DNA from 2 places in the Lysobacter soli genome. Region 2 is predicted to be linked to the other one. Evidence: predicted binding sites of a transcription regulator. Region 2 holds the regulator's gene; the other holds the start of a gene.
What was found. Region 2 encodes FliA, which starts transcription of late flagellar genes. Its sites were predicted from a motif close to TAAAGTTTNNCNNNCNNNGGCCGATAA; they were not measured.

Region 1: GOY17_RS14915 (HDOD domain-containing protein) is a predicted target of FliA. The motif match lies at 1,388-1,414, and genes of this name have one in related genera.

The regions. Positions count from the first base shown of each region.
Region 1 covers NZ_CP046603.1:3,261,861-3,265,265, reverse strand. Annotated here, with positions in the region: gene GOY17_RS14920 (peptide chain release factor 3) at 1-1,099, opposite strand, end outside; gene GOY17_RS14915 (HDOD domain-containing protein) at 1,455-2,537, shown strand; gene GOY17_RS14910 (hypothetical protein) at 2,711-3,166, opposite strand.
Region 2 covers NZ_CP046603.1:3,410,146-3,413,550, forward strand. Annotated here, with positions in the region: gene GOY17_RS15560 (AAA family ATPase) at 1-912, shown strand, start outside; gene GOY17_RS15565 (MinD/ParA family protein) at 896-1,798, shown strand; gene GOY17_RS15570 (RNA polymerase sigma factor FliA) at 1,795-2,562, shown strand; gene cheY (chemotaxis response regulator CheY) at 2,615-3,007, shown strand; gene GOY17_RS15580 (protein phosphatase CheZ) at 3,004-3,405, shown strand, end outside.

The DNA of each region.
Region 1 (3,405 bases), 150 kb from region 2:
TGTGGATGCCGATGACGTCGCCCGGCCACGCGCTTTCGGCGATCTCGCGATCGCTCGCCATGAAGGTCAGCGCGTTGGCGAGCTTCACTTCCTTGCCGCTGCGCACGTGGAACGCCTTCATGCCGGCGCTGAACTTGCCCGAGCACACGCGCATGAACGCCACGCGGTCGCGGTGTTGCGGATCCATGTTCGCCTGGATCTTGAAGACGAAGCCGGTGAGCTTGGGCTCGTACGCGGCGACTTCGCGCGACGTGGTGGCGCGCGGCTTCGGCGAAGGCGCGTGCTCGACGAAGAAGTCCAGCAGCAGCTGCACGCCGAAGTTGTTCACGGCCGAGCCGAAGAACACCGGCGTCTGTTCGCCGGCCAGATACTTCGCGACGTCGAACGGATGCGAGGCGCCTTCGACCAGTTCCAGCTCGTCGCGCAGCTCCTGCAGCATCTGCGCGCCGATGCGCGCTTCCAGCGCCGGGTCGTCGATGGACGGGAAGATCGTCGAATCCTGGCGCGTGAAGTTGCGGCCCTGTTCGTACAGGTGCACCTCGCCGGTGACCAGATGTACCACGCCCTTCAGGCGCTGGCCCATGCCGATGGGCCAGGTGATGGGCGCGCACTGGATCTTCAGCACGCTTTCCACTTCATCCAGCAGCTCGATCGGGTTCTTGCCTTCGCGGTCGAGCTTGTTGATGAAGGTCATGATCGGCGTGTCGCGCAGGCGGCACACCTCCATCAGCTTGATCGTGCGCTCCTCGACGCCCTTGGCGACGTCGATGACCATCAGCGCCGAGTCCACCGCGGTGAGCACGCGGTAGGTGTCCTCGCCGAAGTCGGCGTGGCCCGGGGTGTCGAGCAGGTTGACGATGCTGCCCTCGTAGGGGAACTGCATCACCGAGCTGGTCACCGAGATGCCGCGCTCCTTTTCCAGCGCCATCCAGTCGGAGGTCGCATGGCGCGCGGCCTTGCGGCCCTTGACCGAGCCGGCCATCTGGATCGCACCGCCGAACAGCAGCAGCTTTTCGGTGAGCGTGGTCTTGCCCGCATCGGGGTGCGAAATGATCGCGAACGTGCGGCGGCGGGCGGCTTCGAGGGAAACGTCGGACATGGCAACGGCGGGCGCGGACAGGCCGGAGACGGCGGTCCGCGGGTCGGTAGTCGGGAAGGGCGGGAATTATACGCGGCTGGCCCCGGCGGCCGTCGGGAGCAGGGCGGCCGGCGTTCGGGCGCGCGATATCCGGGCTAAAGGCCTGGCGATCCGAGGTCCGGGCTCGGCGTCCGGGGCTTGAGGCTCGGCGGTCCGAGCTCCGGACTCGGTGCCCCAGCCCGCATGGACGGCGCGGAACCGAAAGTGTGCGCCCGCTCCCAATTCAGAACATCCCCGTTCAGCAGTTCCTAAAGCCCGGCCTATGCGTGCCGCTACCCGTCATGGATATTCGCATTCCGTATTTCCGGGGGTTGCAGTGCGCATCGTGATCGTGGGTGAGGACGCCGGCCGCGCCGGCGAATTCGAGGAGTCGCTGAGTTATTTCGATCTGGGCTGGAATGTGCAGTGGCTGGCCGAACCCGATGCGGCACTGTCGTCGGGCGAGCCCGTCGACGTCTTCATCTGCGGCCTGCGCCTGGGCGTCATGCCGGGTCCGGTCCTGCTGAGCCAGGTGGCGGCGCTGCACCCGCAAGCGGTGCGCATCCTGCTGCTGGATCCGGATGAGGACAGCGGCAGCATGCAGGGCCTGGATTGCGCGCACCGGCTGCTGTCGCGGCCGCTGGATGCCGGCGAGTTGATCGAGGCCATCGACAGCGTGGCCGAACTGCGCAACGTGCTGGGCAGCGAGGAACTCAAGCAGGCCGTCGGCCGCGTCGGCTCGCTGCCGCCGCCGCCGCGCCTGTACCTGGAACTCTCGCGCCTGCTGCGCGATCCGGATGCGAGCAACGCGGCCATCGCGCAGATGCTCTCGCAGGACCCGGCGATCGTCGCCAAGGTGCTGCGCCTGTGCAATTCGGCGTACTTCTCCGGTGGTCGCGAGATCACCGACATCCGCGCTGCAGTGACGCGACTGGGCCATCAGCAGCTGCTGCGTCTGGTGCTGGCCAGCGAGGCCTTCGGCCCGAACCAGCTGGCCGGGAAGGAACGCGAGGCGATCCAGGATCGCGCGCTGCGCACCTCGCGCCTGGCGCGTCGCCTGCTCGCGGGCCCGAGCGCCGAACTTGCCGCGACCGCGGGCCTGCTGGCGGAAGTCGGCAAGCTGCTGCCGGGCGTGTCCGACGGTTCGGAAGGCTCGACCGGCCCGCATTACGCCGAAGCCGGTGCGTACCTGCTGGGCCTGTGGGGCTTGCCGATGCCGATCGTCGAAGGCGTCGCGTTCCAGCACCGCCCGGGCCGCCTGAAGGCGAGCGGCTTCTGGGTGGCCGGTGCCGTGCACGTGGCCTCCTCGCTGGTCGCCGGTGCGCCGGTGGACGAGGGTTACCTGCGAGGCGTCAATGTCCTGGACCGCCTGCCGCAGTGGCGCGACATGGTGGAGCCGTCGGCGGCGCAGGCGGCGTAAGCGGTTCGGATTGAAGTGTTTTGCGGAGGGGCGCGTCGGTGACGCGCCCTTTTTGTTTTGTTGCTGCGCACGCAATGCATGGAGTGGCCGCGGACTGATGTCGCCCGTGGCAAAGAACCTGCCGTCATCCCGGCGAAAGCCGGGACCCAGGCCCGTGCCGACCGGGCACTCCCTCAACGGCAAACCACCTCGGCATCATTCCAGCGAAAGCTGGCATCCACTTTGATCTTGCCATTGCCATTGCCATTGCCGTTACCGTTGCCGTTGCCGTTGCCGTTGCCGTTGCTCGTCATTCCCGCGAAGGCGGGCCGCTTCTGGGCCGCCGAACGGCGGCACCATCCATGGACTTTCCATGCTTTACCCGTAGCCCGGCAAAGCAAAGAAGAATCACATGCCAAGCTTCCGATCGCCTGCGGCGCTCGGGTCACTTTTCTTTGCTTGCCCAAAGAAAAGTAACCAAAAGAAAGGGCCTTCCATTTGCCCAACCCAGTCCCACGACCGGAAAGAGAAAGGGCGCGTTCGCGATTCGCCATCCATGGCTCAGCGCTCACCGCCGCACATCCTGTGCGGCGCCCTTCGGGGCTAGTGACGAACAAGCTGTTCGACAGCAACAGCAACAGCAACAGCAACAGGATTCCAGTGTTCACTGAAATCACGGCGCGCTTGAGCCCCTCTCCCATCGGGAGAGGGGTTGGGGTGAGGGGCAACGAAGCCGTAGTGGTGAACGAACGTTGCCGCGCAGCACTGCGCTGTTGCTTGGTGCTCCACAACGCAGGTGATGCGGTTGGCCGCTAGGCCCGAACGTTATGGGCCTGGATCCCGGCTTTCGCCGGGATGACGGTGTATCAAGGTGTTCGGGCGTTCGGCA
Region 2 (3,405 bases):
CGTGCGCTGATCGAGCGCGAGCTCGGGCAGCTCACCGTCGAGCGTCTGCGCGGTTCGCCGGCGCGTGCGGCGGCGTTCGACATGCTGGTCGGGTACGGCTGCGACGAAAATCTGGCGCAGACGATCGCCGGCCGCATCGACGCCCGTCTCGACCCGGCACAGGTCCGCGAACCGATGCTGGAAGAACTGGCGCGCGCGATTTCCGTCGCCCGCCACGAACCCATCGACGACGGCGGCGTGATCGCCCTGGTCGGTCCGACCGGCGCCGGCAAGACGACCACCGCCGCCAAGCTCGCCGCGCGCTTCGCCCAGCGCCACCGCGCACGCGACGTCGCCTTGGTCACCACCGACACCGAACGCCCCGGCGCCACGGAGCAACTGCACATCCTCGGCCGCCGCCTCGGCGTGACCGTGTGCGAAGCCGCCGGCCCGGAGGCGCTGAACGACGCGCTCGACCAGCTGGCCGACTACCCGCTGGTGCTGGTCGATACCGCCGGCCACGGCCTGCGCGATCGCGCCCTGCTCGGCCAGATCCTCTGGCTGCGCGCCGCCAAGCGCGTGCGCAGCCTGCTGGTCCTGCCGGCCAACACCAACGCCCACGACCTGGGCGAAGTGGTCCGCCGCTACCGCCCGGCCTCGCCGGAAGGCGTGGTCCTGACCAAGCTCGACGAGACCGGCCGCCTGGGTTCGCCCCTGTCGGTGCTGGTCCAGCAGGGCCTGAGCCTGGCCTACACCACTGACGGACAGGCCGTCCCGACGGACATCGCCGCCGCCGACGCAACTCGTCTGGTTTCGACCCTCGAGAAAGTGCGACGTGCTGCCGATAACCCCCTCGGGTCTCTCGAACTGACGCAACTCAAGCCCCGCCCCGTGACCCTCCCCACCGAGGACCGACATGCATTCGCCAGCTGATATCAACGCCATTCCCGCCGCCAACGGCACCGCACGCCCGCCCGTGCGCGTGATCGCCGTGGCCAGCGGCAAGGGCGGCGTCGGCAAGACCTCGGTATCGGTGAACCTCGCCATGGCGCTGGTCCACGCCGGCCAGCGCACGTTGCTGCTGGACACCGACCTGGGCCTTGCGAACGTCGACGTGATGCTCGGCCTGTCGCCGCAGTTCACGCTCGCCGACGTCTTCGCCGGCCGCTGCGAGCTGCAGGACACGCTGCTCGAAGGCCCGCGCGGCCTCTGGGTCGTGCCGGCCGCCTCGGGCAAGCGCCACATGACCGAACTGCTCCCGCAGCAGCACATCGGCCTGGTGCACGCCTTCTGCCAGCTCGACCTGCCGCTGGACGCGATGGTGGTCGACAACGCCGCCGGCATCTCCGACAGCGTGCTGACCTTCTGCCAGGCCGCGCAGGACGTGATCGTGGTGGTCTGCGACGAACCGGCTTCGGTCACCGACGCCTACGCGCTGATCAAGGTGCTCAGCCGCGAGCGCGGCGTGACCCGCGTGCAGGTGCTCGCCAACCAGGTCAACAACGCCATCGAGGGCAAGCAGCTGTTCGAGAAGCTCGAACGCGTCAGCGCGCGCTTCCTCGACGTCACGCTGCATTACCTCGGCGCGGTGCCGCGCGACGAATGGCTGCGCCGCGCGATCCAGCGCCAGGAAGCCGTCGTCGAAGCCTTCCCGGGCTGCCCGTCGGCACTGGCCTTCCGCGACATCGCGCGCCGCGCCAACAGCTGGCAGTCGCCGGTCGGCCCGCGCGGCGGCGTGGAGTTCTTCATGGAGCGCCTCGTCGCCCACGGCGCCAGCGCCGCCAGCACCAACGATCCGTTGAGGAGCGCCGTCGCATGAACGCCGCCGCCCAGCACTACAAGGCGACCCAGCGCGCGGCCGACACGGTCAACGCGACGGAAGTCGTCGAGAAGCATGGCGAACTGGTGCGCCGCATCGCGCACCACCTCGCCGCGCGACTGCCCGCCAGCGTCGAGATCGACGACCTGATCCAGGCCGGCATGCTCGGCCTGATCGACGCCGCCCGGAATTTCCAGGCCGACCAGGGCGCCGCGTTCGAGACGTACGCGTCGATCCGCATCCGCGGCGCGATGATCGACGAGATCCGCCGCGGCGACTGGGTGCCGCGCTCGGTGCATCGCCGTTATCGCGACGTCGTCGCCGCCACGCGCGAGGTCGAGCAGAGCACCGGCCGTGCCGCGACCGCGCAGGAAGTGGCCACCCGGCTCGCCGTTCCGCTCGACGAATACCACCGCATGCTCGAGGACGCCGCGCGCGGCCAGCTCATCAGCCTGGAAGCGCACGTCGACGAACACGATGGCGAACCGCACCTGGGCGGCCACGCCGGTGCGACGCCCGCGCGCGAGTTCGAACAGGTCGCCTTCAAGCAGGCGCTCGGCGCCGCGATCGGCAACCTGCCCGAACGCGAGCAGCTGGTGCTGTCGCTGTACTACGAGCAGGAACTGAACCTGCGCGAGATCGGCGCGGTGCTCAACGTTTCCGAATCGCGCGTCTGCCAGATCCACGGCCAGGCGATGTTGCGCCTGCGTTCGCGACTGGGCGAATGGCGCGGCTCGCACAACGACGACGACGACGAGTTCTGACCCGCTTCCGCATCAACGCCTGATATCCCCTTTCGCACCAGAGCAAGCCCACATGGACAAGAACATCCGCATCCTCATCGTCGACGACTTCTCGACCATGCGCCGCATCGTCAAGAACCTGCTCAACGACCTGGGCTTCTTCAACACCGCCGAAGCCGACGACGGCATGACCGCGCTGGTGGAACTGAAGAAGGCGCCGTACGACCTGGTCGTGACCGACTGGAACATGCCGGGCATGCCGGGCATCGACCTGCTCAAGGCGATCCGCGCCGACGCGTCGCTGGCGAAGATCCCGGTGCTGATGGTCACCGCCGAGGCCAAGCGCGAGCAGATCATCGAAGCCGCGCAGGCCGGCGTGAACGGCTACGTCATCAAGCCCTTCACCGCCGCGACCCTGGAAGACAAGCTCAACAAGGTGTTCGAACGCCTGGGAGCGGCCGCGTGATCGACGCGCCCTCCTGCGAGAAGGCGCTCGGCGGTGAAGACAGGCAGGCCGTCATCGGTCGCCTGCATGCGGCGCTGTGGGCGCTGGAACACGACGACCTCGCCGGTTGGCGCAGCAACGTCGACGCGCTGATCCAGTGGCGCAGCCAGCCGCTGGTGCAGGGCCTGGCGAAGCTCGCGCGCGAACTCGACACCGCGCTCGGCAACGGCAGCGCGAATCCGAACGCCTCGCTGCCGGAAGCCTGCGCGCGCCTCGAGCACGTCGTGCACGTGAGCGAGGACGCGAGCCACCGCACGCTCGACCTCATCCAGGAATGCGGCGTGCTGCTGGGCACGCTGCCGGATGCGTCGACCGAGGAACAGGCCGCGACCATCGCCGCGATCCGCTCGCGCATGTCG